Regions from separate parts of the Lysinibacillus sp. LK3 genome, predicted to be linked through region 3. Evidence: riboswitches for the same ligand, from Rfam matches in the RefSeq annotation. Region 3 holds a riboswitch; each other region holds the start of a gene.

Region 1 (4,568 bases), on a different contig from region 3:
GTAGACTTTTGGGCTGCTTGGTGCGGACCATGTAAAATGATTGGGCCAGTTCTTGAAGAAATGGACGCAGCAGGTAGTGCGGCTAAAATTGTAAAAGTTGACGTTGACAATAACCAAGGTACTGCAGCTCAGTATCAAATTATGTCAATCCCATCTTTACTATTATTTAAAGATGGAGAATTAGTTGACAAAACAGTAGGCTTCCAACCAAAAGAAGCTTTAGAAGCATTTATCGCAAAACATGCGTAATGAATGAAGTTCACAAAGCCGAGCCATCAATTGATGTGTTCGGCTTTTTTTCGTTATATAATAAAGAAAATAACTAACATTATTCTAATGAGGGGAATTTTTACTTAGGGGGGCAGGTAGGTAATGAACGATTTAATAAAGCGAAAACTGGATATTTTACCAGATCAACCTGGCTGCTATTTGATGAAGGATCGACAAGGGACTATCATTTATGTCGGTAAAGCAAAAGTTCTAAAAAACCGTGTACGTTCTTATTTTACTGGAACACATGAAGGGAAAACGCAAAGGCTTGTAGGTGAAATAGAAGATTTTGAATATATTGTAACGTCATCAAATATTGAAGCACTTATTTTAGAGCTGAATCTCATCAAATTACATGATCCAAAATATAATGTCATGTTAACGGATGATAAGACCTATCCATATTTAAAAATTACGAATGAAAAACATCCTCGTCTGATTACGACACGGAAGGTAAAAAAGGATAAGGCGAAATATTTTGGTCCTTATCCGAATGCCTATGCAGCAAGTGAAACGAAAAAGCTATTGGATCGATTGTATCCGCTGCGCAAATGTGTACAATTACCTTCCAAGGTTTGCTTGTACTATCACATGGGTCAATGCTTAGCACCTTGTGTGAAGGAAATTGAAGGTCAGGTTTATCAAGAAATGATTGAGGATATGACGAAGTTTCTAAATGGTGGTGTGGAGGCAGTCAAAAAAGAGCTTGAAGTTAAAATGCTAGCAGCTGCAGAAAACCTGGAATTTGAGCGAGCGAAGGAATTCCGAGACCAAATTGCCCATATTGATACGGTTATGCAGAAACAAAAAATAGTTTCAAGTGATACAACAAATCGAGATGTATTTGGCTATGCTGTTGAAAAAGGATGGATGTGTGTTCAGGTTTTCTTTGTGCGCCAAGGAAAGCTGATTGAGCGCGATGTCTCAATTTTCCCCATCTATCAAGATGCAGAGGAAGAATTTTTAACATTTGTTGGGCGCTTTTATGAAAAGCCAGAGCATATTAAGCCAAAAGAAATTTTTATTCCACAAGCCATTGATGCAGCTATCTTAACAGAATTATTAGAAATTAAAGTGCTCACACCGAAAAGAGGTCAAAAGAAGGAATTGGTTGAATTAGCTACCAAAAATGCTGAAATTGCTGTGGCAGCTAAATTCCAGCTAATAGAGCGTCAGGAAGAACGTACGATTGGTGCTTGTGAGGCACTTGGTGAAGCAATGGGTATTAGTACACCTTTACGAATTGAAGCTTTTGATAATAGTCATATGCATGGAACGGATGCAGTGTCTGCTATGGTTGTTTTCATTGATGGGAAGCCTGCGAAAAAGGAGTACCGAAAATATAAAACGCGTACAGCAGCCAAGCATGATGATTACGGTGCAATGCAGGAGGTTATACGTCGTCGCTATATACGTGTTTTAAAGGAAGGACTACCATTACCAGATTTAGTCTTAATTGATGGTGGTAAGGGACAAATGGAAGTAGCCCGTGAAGTACTAGAAGATGAGCTTGGTCTTGTTATACCGATTGCTGGTTTAGCCAAGGATGATAAGCATAATACATCTCAGCTCTTGTTTGGTGATCCACCAGAAGTGATTAGCTTAAAACGTACAAGTGATGGCTTTTATTTATTACAACGAATTCAAGACGAAGTCCATCGCTTTGCTATTACCTTCTTGCGTCAACAGCATGAGAAGCATGCCATTCAATCTGTATTAGATCATATTGAAGGGGTAGGACCAAAACGAAAGCAACAGCTGCTTAAACATTTCGGTTCAGTCAAAAAAATTCGAGAGGCGAGCGAGCTAGCATTACAGGAGGCTGGGATGCCCGCTAATTTAGCAAGCCAAATTTTTAGCTATTTTCAGCAACAATCATTGTCAAAGGAATAGGCATGTGCTATGGTTATAAATAACATTGTTTTCAATGTTATGGAGAGCCAACTGCGTGACTAGTTTGTTTACGCTAAGGCTTAATGAATTGAATACATTCACTTTAAAGTGATGATAGAGGTGCAAGATTCAAGAGTAACACGATGGAGGATGGACAAGTCCAGAGATATTGTGTGAAAGGGGAGCTTGCCGAAGTACAGTATTGTTGTTCCATTGCTGTACTGGTTTTGCATTTAAGAAATGTAAGACTGTCGATTCTAAACGTTTCGGAGAGCTATCACACATGCGCAAGTTACGATTATTGTACATGTTATAGGCAGCTTTCACGTTATGTGGAGGCTGCCTTTTAGTTTTCTAGAAACGGTTTTACCCCCCATAATTTGGTGAAATACATGAACTGGAAGGGAGAACGAAAGAAATGGCTAAAATCGTGATGAAGTTTGGAGGAGCTGCATTAGCTTCTTCTGAACAAATCCAAGAGGCTGCTAGGAAAGCGATTGCTGAAAAGGACAAAGGATTGGATGTAGTAGTGGTCGTTGCAGCAATGGGACACACTGCGAAAGAGATGAAAATGATGGTACACCAACTAACTGACGATGTGTCGAAAAGAGAATTAGATGCAGTTTTGTCAACTGGATCTCAATTATCTAGTGCTTTATTTACCATCGCTTTGCAGGAAGCAGGCTATGAGGCTGTATCTCTAACTGGATGGCAAGCTGGTATACATACGGATGGTATGTATCGACATGCTCGTATCGACTATATAGATATTAGTCGTATGGAAGAACATTTTGCACAGGGACAAATTGTGGTTATTGCTGGAGAACAAGGGATTGACGAAGTGCACAATATCACCACGCTTGGAAAAGGTGGAGCTGAAACAGCTGCTGTTGCACTTGCCATAGCGTTGGAAGCGGAGAGAGTAGATATGTATACAAATGTGGATGGTGTTTATACAGCAGATCCACGATATGTTCCCAATGCCCAAAAGCTTCAAGAAATTTCATATGATGAAATGTTGGAATTATCGAATTTAGGGTCTCATATCATACATCCTCGTGCGGTGGAGTTAGCGAAGAAATTTCAAATGCCTGTTATTATACGTTCAAGTTTAATAGAATCAGTAGGCACTTTATTGAAGGAGGAAGTGGAAATGGAAAAAAATTTAGTCGTTCGTGGTGTTGCATTTGAATCAGATATTATTCGTTTAACAGTAGGGTATGATGCTTTTTCCAATGCTTCATTAGCAGATATATTTACGGTTCTTGCAGAGAACCGTATTAATGTAGATATTATTGTCCAAGCCATTATTGATGGGTTGAAGCCAACTGTATCGTTTTCCATTTTAAAAGAGGAATTTGCGGAAGCATTACGTGTTTTAGAGGATAGTAAATTATCACTGGGATTTAGTTTTGCTGACTTCGAAATTGGACTAGCAAAAGTTTCTATTATTGGTTCAGGCATGGCTTCCAATCCAGGCGTTGCTGCTCGTATGTTTGATCGGTTACGTCGTGAAAATATCCCTGTAAAAATGGTTAGTACTTCTGAAATAAAAGTGTCCGTTGTTGTACCACAGGATGATATGATCCAAGCAGCTAATGCTCTCCATGATGAGTTTAATTTAGAGCAAGCACTTTACATATAATAATAGAAGAAACAGCATTTTATGTAATTGACCGAAATAAAAGGAAGAAAAAAGAAGGATTGTCATCCCATTCTTTAATGGGAAACAATCCTTTTTAATTATTCTGAGGGAATGGTATTCATAATACGTTCTTTAACGTCCCATTTGACTGTAAACATGACGTATTGTTGCTTTTCCCGTTTTTCATTATAGCATTCTGTCAGGTAGCCTTTAGCTAGTTGAATTTGCTCTGCTATAAATCCTGCTTCAAGTTTAAAGCTACGCTGCTTTATTTGAAGAATTTCAGGGTCATTTGTCAACTGGAAAATACGTCCATCTTTTGATTCCTTTATGAGTTCTAATGTACCCCAGCAGGCATCTGCGAAAAATGCGATAAGTTCATCTTGACTTTTACATGGGAACTTGCGAGCAAGCTCTTTACCTGCCCAATAAAGGACGTCATCTTCATGTTTACCAAGTATAGAAGATAGAATATGATCACGAATGATCTCATAGCCAAATGATGAGATTGTAGGAGATGGAGTGTTTAACATTGTTATCCTTCTTTCTTAGAATTTTCTTAAAATTTAACGGTAATAAAGTAATGATAGATTTTTCGAGAAAAAACGACGCATCATGTACTAGATTAGTTCTTTAATAAGCTCTATGAAAAACTCCGAGTTGCCTTGACGCTCGTAGCTCTTGAGAGTACAATAAACATGTCATAATATTGTACCATGATGAAATACACAGTCAATGAAGTATCATTTACAAAATGATG
Region 2 (4,568 bases), on a different contig from region 3:
CTTCTCAAGTCCCACGTTTGAACAGCAAGTTTCGAAGTTTAAAGAAACACAGCAAGAGCTGCAAACAGCAATTAAAGATGTCTTTGCCCTGCATACCGCAACTGAACAAGAGAAACAACAGCTACAGGATGTGGCGGGTGCTAGCAGCTATCAGCGAGATTAACAAAAAAATGGGTGGCTCAGCAAATGTTCTGAACCACCCTGTTTGTTTTTATTCAAAATAATCTTTATAGTAGCCACCGACATTACCTGTGTTGTCGATGATAAAAACGAACTCTTCTGTTTCATTTTTCACTTCATACTCTTTTCCTACTGTTAATACGTTTGATACTAAGTATTTCGATGCATTTGTATGTTTGCAAGTAACCGTTCGTAATGTTGGCGCATCTTTCCATTTTAAATGTAACATATTCTCTCTACCTCTCTTTACTAGCAAAAGCTAATGTCTATTGCTTATTTTATAATATTTTTGGTCTTTTGTGGAGAAAAAAGAAATACTATACCTATTCTATCCAAAAAAAATGAATATTTGAGGTGTTATGATGAGTTTTGGTGGTGTACCGCAATGGTTTTTTATCATTGCTGTAGCATTCGCAATCTGCTTTGTACTTTATGCAGAATGGAATTCTAGAAAATAAGTGAGTCCAACAGGTTGGACTCACTTTTTTGTGCTTATTTTAATGTACGCTTTAAAAATTCCTTCGTACGTTCATGTTGTGGATTGACTAATACTTGTGCTGGAGGGCCTTCTTCCACAATTACACCTTTATCCATAAAGACAACACGATCTGCTACTTCTTTGGCAAATTCCATCTCATGTGTCACGATGAGCATCGTATTGCCCTCGTTTGCTAGCTGACGCATTACCTTTAATACCTCACCCACCATTTCTGGGTCTAATGCGGATGTTGGCTCATCGAATAGCATTACATCAGGATTCATTGATAAGGCACGAGCGATGGCCACACGCTGCTTTTGTCCGCCTGAGAGTTGACGGGGCTTGGCATTCACATATTGATCCATGCCAACGATTTTCAAGTATTTAAGCGCCGTTTCTTCTGCTTCTTTTTTCGAACGTTTTAACACTTTGATTTGGCCCACTGTGCAATTACTTATGACATTGTGGTTGTTAAATAAATTGAACTGCTGGAACACCATGCCTAAATGTGTGCGATATTCTTGAATATTGTGCTTTTCATCTAGGATGTCTTCCCCTTTATAAATAATTTGACCGCCACTTGGCGTTTCTAATAAATTTATGCAACGAAGCAATGTGGATTTACCAGAGCCAGAGGAGCCAATTAAACAAACTACCTCTCCTTTTTCCACTTGGAAATTCACATCTTTTAACACTTGGTTACGTCCAAATGATTTACTTAAATGCTCGATTTTAATGACTGCCATTTGTGCGTCCCCCTATACGGCTTCTTTTTGTTCTTTTTGATAGGCATCAGGACCATCTAGACGTTTTTCAACATACAGAAGGATGCGAGATGCGGTAAATGTCATGATGAAATAAAGAACACATGCAACGAAGAATGATTCGAAATAACGGAAGTTGTTACCCGAAATTGATTTTGTTTGGAAGAATAATTCCGTTACTCCAATGACATTTAATACGGCTGTATCTTTAATATTCATGATTAATTGGTTACCTGTCGCTGGTAAAACATTACGCGCTACTTGTGGTAAGACAACATGAAGCATAATTTGGAAGTGGTTCATGCCAATTGCTGATGCTGCCTCGTATTGACCATTATCAATGGATACAATACCACCACGAACAATTTCTGCCATATAGGCCCCAGTATTGAGGGAAACGACTAAAATACCTGCTGTAATAAAGTGCATATCGATACCGAATGCGATATCTAATCCGTAGTAGACAACCATAGCTTGTACAATCATTGGTGTACCACGGAAAAATTCAACATAGCATGTTAGTATAAAATTAATGAGCTTTAAGCTATAAAATTTCACACCTTTTTTACGAACTGGAATCGTATGCATAATTCCGATGAAAAATCCGATAAATGCACCAATAATTGTACTAATACTCGAAATCAGTAACGTATAATACGCACCTCGTAAAAACATTTGCCAGTTGTTTTCAATAATTGAAAGTATCCATTCAAGACTCATGATGTTCCTCCTAACAATGTCATCTTGCTCGCTTATTTCTTTTGTGTCCTAGCTCTTTCTACCATTCTATGATTTGTCACGCTAGGACATTATCATTATGTAGAGAGGTTCTCATTTTGATAATGATGAAATGATCATGCACGGACTAATTGCTAGTCCGTGCCATGTCATTATTGTGCTGCGGGTTGTTGAGAAATAGCTTCTTCCATAATCGCTTGACGATCATCTTCTGAAATGCCTTTTAGGATTTCATTGATTTTTTCACGATTTGCATCATCTTTACGTAAGCCTACAGCAATTGAAGTATTTGATAGGTCTGTATCAAAGCCTTCTTCAAATGCTACATATGTGAATTTATCGTTGGCAGCAGAAGCCGAAATGCCCTCTGGACGTTCAGCTACATAGCCATCAATTTTACCTGCTTCTAACGCCACACGCATTGCTGGGAAGCTCTCCATTGCTGTTTGTTTTTCTACGCCTTTAATTTGATCGATAACTGTGTAGTTTGATGTATTTAATTGTGATGTAATTTTAGCACCTGAGAAGTCTTGAATCGATTTTGCCCCTTCATATTTGCTACCTTTTTTAATAACCATAACAAAATCAGAAGTATAATAGTTTTCTGTAAAATCAATTGTTTTCTTGCGTTCTTCTGTTGGTGACATACCTGCAATAATTGCATCAATTTTGTTTGATTGTAGCGCTGGAACTAAACCGTCCCACTCCATTTTAACAATGACTAACTCTTTGCCTAGACCTTCAGCGATTTTCTTTGCCATTTGTACATCATAGCCACCTGCGTACTCTGCATTATCCGCAATTTTCACTGCGCCATTTGCATCGTCTTGCTGTGTCCAGTTGAACGGTGGGTAGCCAGCCTCCATTCCAATTCGGAATTCACCGCCGCCTTCTTCTTTGTCAGTTCCAGCATCACTTGAACCGCCCTCTTTTTTGTCACTTGTGCCACATGCAGCTAGCACAATTGCCGTCATGATAGAGATCATTACTAACAACCATTTTCTTTTCATGAAAAACTCCCCTTTTCTGTAAAAAAATAAGACAACTGTACTAAAAAAGACCTAAGTTTATTGAACTTAGGTCTTACCTTTTATGACAGTTGCCCAAATCCTCACTATAATTTCCATGTTTCCGAGATAGCACAACCTAGTAAATCTGGAAATCCATTTACTAGGACAGTCCTGCACTTATTCACTGCAGACCCAGTATAAAAGTACGAGCTCCTTTTATACTTCGGCGATATTTCCTTCTTCATTGCGTCTTCGCTTGCTTTTACTCAACAATGAACTAATAAATACCGCGCCTCTACCTCACTGGTAACAATTTGTGAGGTTTGTTTATTTAATTGATATTTAGATACTACTATAAAACTAATATGTTCGTCAAGACGATTTTAACATTTTTCTGACTAATGACAATATTAGGATATTGTGCGTTCTGCTTCCACTTTAAATCGTTGAACTTTTGTTGATATTTCTGAAAATTACAATAAATATTTATTATAGAGTATGTTCTATATGTGAGAAAAGTTGCATTTTTTTCTTTCTTTGCTCCTCTAAACGATGTAACATTCGTACTCTTTCAAGCATAGAATCGGTCAATACCTTTCGTCATACAAAAAACCCTGCTGAACATTGTTCGCAGGGTTTAATGGGATTATGAATTTAATAATAAATCTTCAGGATTTTCGATTAATTCTTTAACTGTTTTTAAGAATCCTACAGAATCTTTACCATCGATGATACGGTGATCGTATGAAAGAGCTACATACATCATTGGACGGATTTGAACTTCACCATTTACTGCAACTGGACGGTTTACAATTGAGTGCATACCTAAAATACCAGCTTGCGTACCGTTCATAATTGGTGTTGACATTAATGAACCGAATACACCACCATTTGTGATTGTGAATGATCCACCAGCCATGTCATTTAAGCCTAATTTTTTATCACGAGCTTTTGTCGCTAAGTTAGCAATATCTTTTTCGATTTCTGCAAAGTTTTTGCTATTTGCATCGCGTACAACTGGTACGACTAAACCTTCTTCAGTCGATACAGCAATACCGATATCAAAGAAGTTATTTAAATGAATTTCATCGCCAGAGATTTGAGCGTTTACGTATGGGTATTTTTTCAGTGCTGCAACAACAGCTTTAGTGAAGAATGACATGAAACCAAGTTTGATGTCGTTTGCTTTTACAAACTCTTCTTGTTTACGTTTACGAAGTGCCATGATGTTTGTCATGTCAATTTCGTTGAATGTTGTTAACATTGCTGTTGACTGTTTAACTTCTAATAAACGTTTTGCAATTGTTTGGCGACGACGGCTCATTTTTTCAATTGTTACACGGTCAGAATTAGCTGCTGGTGTGAATACTACTGGGCCACCTGAAGTTGCTACGGATG
Region 3 (4,568 bases):
TGATTTTGATGTACTACCACTCGTTATACAGGTAGATAATCGTGCTCCTCAAATGTTTGTAATTCCTGAAGAAAATATAGTAGAGGTCTCAATCCGTCATCCAGAGTCAAACGATGTGGAAAAATTAGGAATGAAGTGGTATGCCGTACCTATTATTTCGAGTATGCGTTTTCAAATGGCTGGAATTGATTTTCAAGCAGCTCCATTTAACGGCTGGTATATGGGAACAGAGATTGGCGCACGAAATTTAGCAGATCATGATCGTTATAATATGTTACCTGCAATTGCAGAGATTTTTAATCTTGATACAACCAAACAATCGTCTCTTTGGCGTGATCGTGCTTTAGTAGAACTTAATATTGCTGTTCTTCACTCATTTAAAGAAGATGGTGTGAGCATTGTTGATCATCATACAGCAGCTCAGCAGTTTAAATTGTTTGAGGAGGCAGAAAAATCAACAGGAAGAGAAGTTACAGGCAACTGGACATGGTTAATCCCACCACTTTCCCCTGCCACAACTCATATATTCCATAAACCCTATGTAAATATTTATCATACACCAAATTATTTTTATCAAAAACCATGCTATTAGTGTAAAAGAATTGTTTACTTTCGATACTTTTGATGAGAGAGGGCTTACTATGTTAGATCAGCAAATTCCCAATATCCCATGGAGACAATTGACGACACCTTATGGTAGAGGTACAGCCATTCCTAAGCTGATAGAACAGGAGCAATACACACAACTAGCTGAATTAATTGAACATCAAGGTACACTGTGGCAGGTGACACCATGGGTTTTGCTTGTCCTGCTAAAAAAGCTTACTCGTAAAAAATTAGAGGTTGTCTCCTTACAAGAGGTACAGTTATATTTAGCTGTGGCACATGCTATTACCAAGGATTATCTCGACCCAGTCAATACTGTTAAAAATATGCAGGAGCTATTAGACGTCAACTATTTGTGGATAGAAAATGAGGATAATGATGAGCAGGAGTGGGAGAAAGAAACGCCAAAGGGCTATGAGGAGCAAGCTTTTGTAGGCTATTACTATTATAGTTATATGCTTTTACAAGAGGCTGTTCCTATTTTTTCTACTATAACAGCTCATAATAATGAAGCATCAGAATGCCTTGCTGAATTGCTAACATTACTCCAGCAACCCGACAATTAAGTAATGTGTAAACACTATATAGAAATAGAGCAGATGGAGGAATCAAATCCACCTGCTTTATTTAATTTTAATGCACATATTCATCCTTAGAGGCTCTCATTGAGCAAAAGAAGAGTAACATTGCTACAACGACAAAGAGCCATCCCGCAATATTCCAGCCGCCAAATAAATCATGCAAGTAGCCAAAAAGAATAGGACCAATTGCGGCAAATAAATAACCCAAAGATTGCGCAAAGCCTGATAAATCTGCTGCTTCAAATGCAGTACGAGTCCGGAGAGTGAAGAACATCATTGCTAGGGCGAATGAAGAACCACCTGCTAACCCTAGAAGAACCATCCACAGTACCCCAAGACTTGTCCATTCCATGACAACCCCAACAAAGCCTACTAAATAGAAGGATGTAAACATCAATACAAGTGGGCGTTGAGAAGTCATTTTACCAGCAATAATAGGCACTGCTAAGGCCATTGGTACTTGTGAGAATTGCATGATTGAAAACATCCAGCCAGCTTTATCAGGTGCTAAACCTTGAGCAATATAGATCTCAGGTATCCAAGCTGCTGTTGTGTAGAATAATAAAGATTGTAAACCCATTGCCCCTGTGACAGCCCAAGTAACAGGTGATTTCCATAAAGGTGTACTGGTCTTCTTAGATGTAGTAACTGGTTCCGGTTTATTTGATTTTAGTTGAGGTATCCAAATTAAGATTGTAATTAGAACGAGTATGAGTGCAATGGAAAGTGCACCTTGCCAGCCTAACGATGAATTAGCTATCGGATAGCTAATACCAGCACCAAGGCCAGCAGTAAAATTCATGGACATGGTGAAAAAGGCCATTAATAAACCCACATGATAGGGAAATTTCAATTTCAATAATCCTGGAATTAGTACATTTCCAAAAGAAATGGCTACGCCAATTAACACAGTACCCAATAGAAGTAATTCTGTAGTACCAAGTGAACGTAGGACAATTCCTAAAGCCAAGAGAAAAGTTGATAAAAATAATGTTAGCTCAAGCCCTAGTTTGCGTGCTACAACTGGTGCAAATGGAGATATAACAGCAAAAGCCAGCAATGGTATCGTTGTTAGAAAGCCTGCCAAAACATTAGATATTCCAAGATCTTCACGGATAAAGGATATAATTGGGCCAACAACAGTTAGTGGCATTCGTAATGTAGAGGCTATAAAGATAACTCCAAAGACTAAAAGTAAGGTTGTTCCTTTCCAGCTAATTTTTTTACTTGGAAAACTAGTGGAATGATCATTTGTAGTCAAAATAAAATCCCCCCTAATAATAACCATTCTAATTGAACTACTATAACACTTTATCACACTATTAAAAATAGTAGAAGATTCATAAAATACAGAACATTTGTGGTTGTATTGAAATGTCTATGGTCTTATGTTAGTATAATAAACATCATAAATTTAATAATTATATGCCTCATGTTTGTATTGAGGTAGAGGTCGCGATATTTATAAGTATGCTAATTGAAATGACAAGCATTGATGAAATTAGCTGAAAGGAAATATTGCCGAAGTGTGAGGGGACTTGAAAACCTCATGCTGGGGCTGTCTCCGAAAGGAACAGAACTGTCACGTTTGCACAACGTGTTGAGCTATCATGTAGGAAAACTGAGGATTAACGTAGCCATCACAGTGTATATGTGATGGCATTTTTTTGCCTCATAAATAGGAAGGAAGCTATATCGTGAGTGAAATAAAAGTAAATCAGCTCGGACATAAAGCGCCGAAGCTGAAAAAAGAATTAAAAAGCCGTCATATTACAATGATTTCTTTAGGCGGTACAATTGGTACGGGGCTATTTTTAGCCAGTGGAGGAGCAATTGCTCAGGCAGGTCCTGGAGGAGCATTGCTTGCCTATGCTTTAATTGGTATTATGGTGTATTTTTTAATGACAAGCTTAGGGGAAATGGCTGCCTATATGCCATCCTCAGGTTCATTTAGTACGTATGCAACCAAATTTGTAGATCCTGCTTTGGGCTTTGCATTAGGCTGGAACTACTGGTATAACTGGGCAATCACCATTGCTGCCGAAATTGCTGCTGTGTCATTAATTATGAAATATTGGTTCCCAGATAGCTCATCAGCACTTTGGACAGTATTATTTATTGCTGTTGTATGGACGTTTAATTTACTATCCGTAAAAAGTTATGGTGAAAGTGAATATTGGTTTGCCATGATTAAAGTAGCAACGGTTATTGTTTTTATTATCATTAGCTTACTAATGATTTTTGGTATTTTAGGTGGGCAGGCTCCTGTAGGTTTCACTAATTTCTTTGTTAGTGATGGGCCATTCCATGGTGGCTTCCTTGCTACATTTGGTATTTTCCTAGCTGCAGGATTTTCATTCCAAGGAACAGAATTACTAGGAATTACAGCTGGTGAAACAGATGATCCTGGTAAAAATATTCCGAAGGCTGTTAAATCTGTATTTTGGCGTATTCTTTTGTTTTATATTTTAGCGATTGGTGCAATTGGGATGTTAATTCCATTTACAGACGAACGTTTATTATCAGAAGATATCGCAGTATCACCGTTTACACTAGTGTTTGACCGCCTAGGTATTGCCTTTGCTGCTTCATTAATGAATGCCATTATTTTAACGGCTATGCTGTCAGCAGGAAATTCAGGACTATATGCATCTTCTCGTATGTTATGGCAATTAGCAGTGGATGGACATGCACCTAAATTTTTTGCAAAGCTAAGTCGTAGAGGTATTCCGATTTATGCACTTATGGCAACATTAGCTGTAGGCTGTTTAGCATTTTTGGCATCCTTCTTTGGCGATGGAGTGGTTTATATCTGGCTATTAAATGCTTCTGGAATGTCTGGCTTTATTGCATGGCTAGGTATAGCGTTTAGTCATTATCGTTTCCGCCGAGCGTTTGATGCACAAGGCTTAGATCCAAAGTTATTACCTTATAAAGCCAAATTATATCCGTTTGGACCATTATTTGCTTTTACAGTTTGTATGATCGTAGTCATTGGACAAAATTACACAGCCTTTACAGGCGATAAGATTGATTGGTACGGTATCCTTGTTTCGTATATTGGGATTCCATTATTTTTAGCATTATGGTTTGGCTATAAATTAAAGCACAAAACAAAAATGCTTCCACTTGAAGATTGTGATTTAAAAGTTGAAGATTAAATAATAGAGCTGTTCTATAAACCAAAGAGTGATGGTTTATGGAGCAGCTCTTTTTTCAACACTCATAAACAAATCTCTAATGATACATCATAAATATGGTAATGTAATATACATATGGAAATTGGGTTTTGATAGGAGAGGTGCATCATAGTGCAAAAGCATATTTTACTTGTAGAAGACGATGAAGCCATTCGTGAAATGGTTTCTAATTACTTAACGA

Evidence for each region. Region 3 has a riboswitch for lysine ahead of VK91_RS06840 (amino acid permease). Riboswitches for the same ligand answer to the same signal wherever they lie in the genome.
Region 1: another riboswitch for lysine. It lies ahead of VK91_RS14150 (aspartate kinase); the one in region 3 lies ahead of VK91_RS06840 (amino acid permease).
Region 2: another riboswitch for lysine. It lies ahead of VK91_RS11670 (transporter substrate-binding domain-containing protein); the one in region 3 lies ahead of VK91_RS06840 (amino acid permease).

What each region holds. Positions count from the first base shown of each region.
Region 1 covers NZ_LDUJ01000018.1:155,593-160,160, forward strand. The annotation lists gene trxA (thioredoxin) at 1-249, shown strand, start outside; gene uvrC (excinuclease ABC subunit UvrC) at 373-2,163, shown strand; lysine riboswitch at 2,271-2,448, shown strand; gene VK91_RS14150 (aspartate kinase) at 2,582-3,808, shown strand; gene VK91_RS14155 (YslB family protein) at 3,907-4,341, opposite strand.
Region 2 covers NZ_LDUJ01000015.1:110,793-115,360, forward strand. The annotation lists gene VK91_RS11650 (toxic anion resistance protein) at 1-163, shown strand, start outside; gene VK91_RS11655 (DUF6501 family protein) at 212-409, opposite strand; gene VK91_RS11660 (amino acid ABC transporter ATP-binding protein) at 673-1,404, opposite strand; gene VK91_RS11665 (amino acid ABC transporter permease) at 1,417-2,142, opposite strand; gene VK91_RS11670 (transporter substrate-binding domain-containing protein) at 2,313-3,170, opposite strand; lysine riboswitch at 3,290-3,476, opposite strand; gene odhB (2-oxoglutarate dehydrogenase complex dihydrolipoyllysine-residue succinyltransferase) at 3,817-4,568, opposite strand, start outside.
Region 3 covers NZ_LDUJ01000011.1:67,620-72,187, reverse strand. The annotation lists gene VK91_RS06855 (nitric oxide synthase oxygenase) at 1-592, shown strand, start outside; gene VK91_RS06850 (hypothetical protein) at 642-1,172, shown strand; gene VK91_RS06845 (MFS transporter) at 1,240-2,448, opposite strand; lysine riboswitch at 2,627-2,803, shown strand; gene VK91_RS06840 (amino acid permease) at 2,885-4,348, shown strand; gene VK91_RS06835 (response regulator transcription factor) at 4,499-4,568, shown strand, end outside.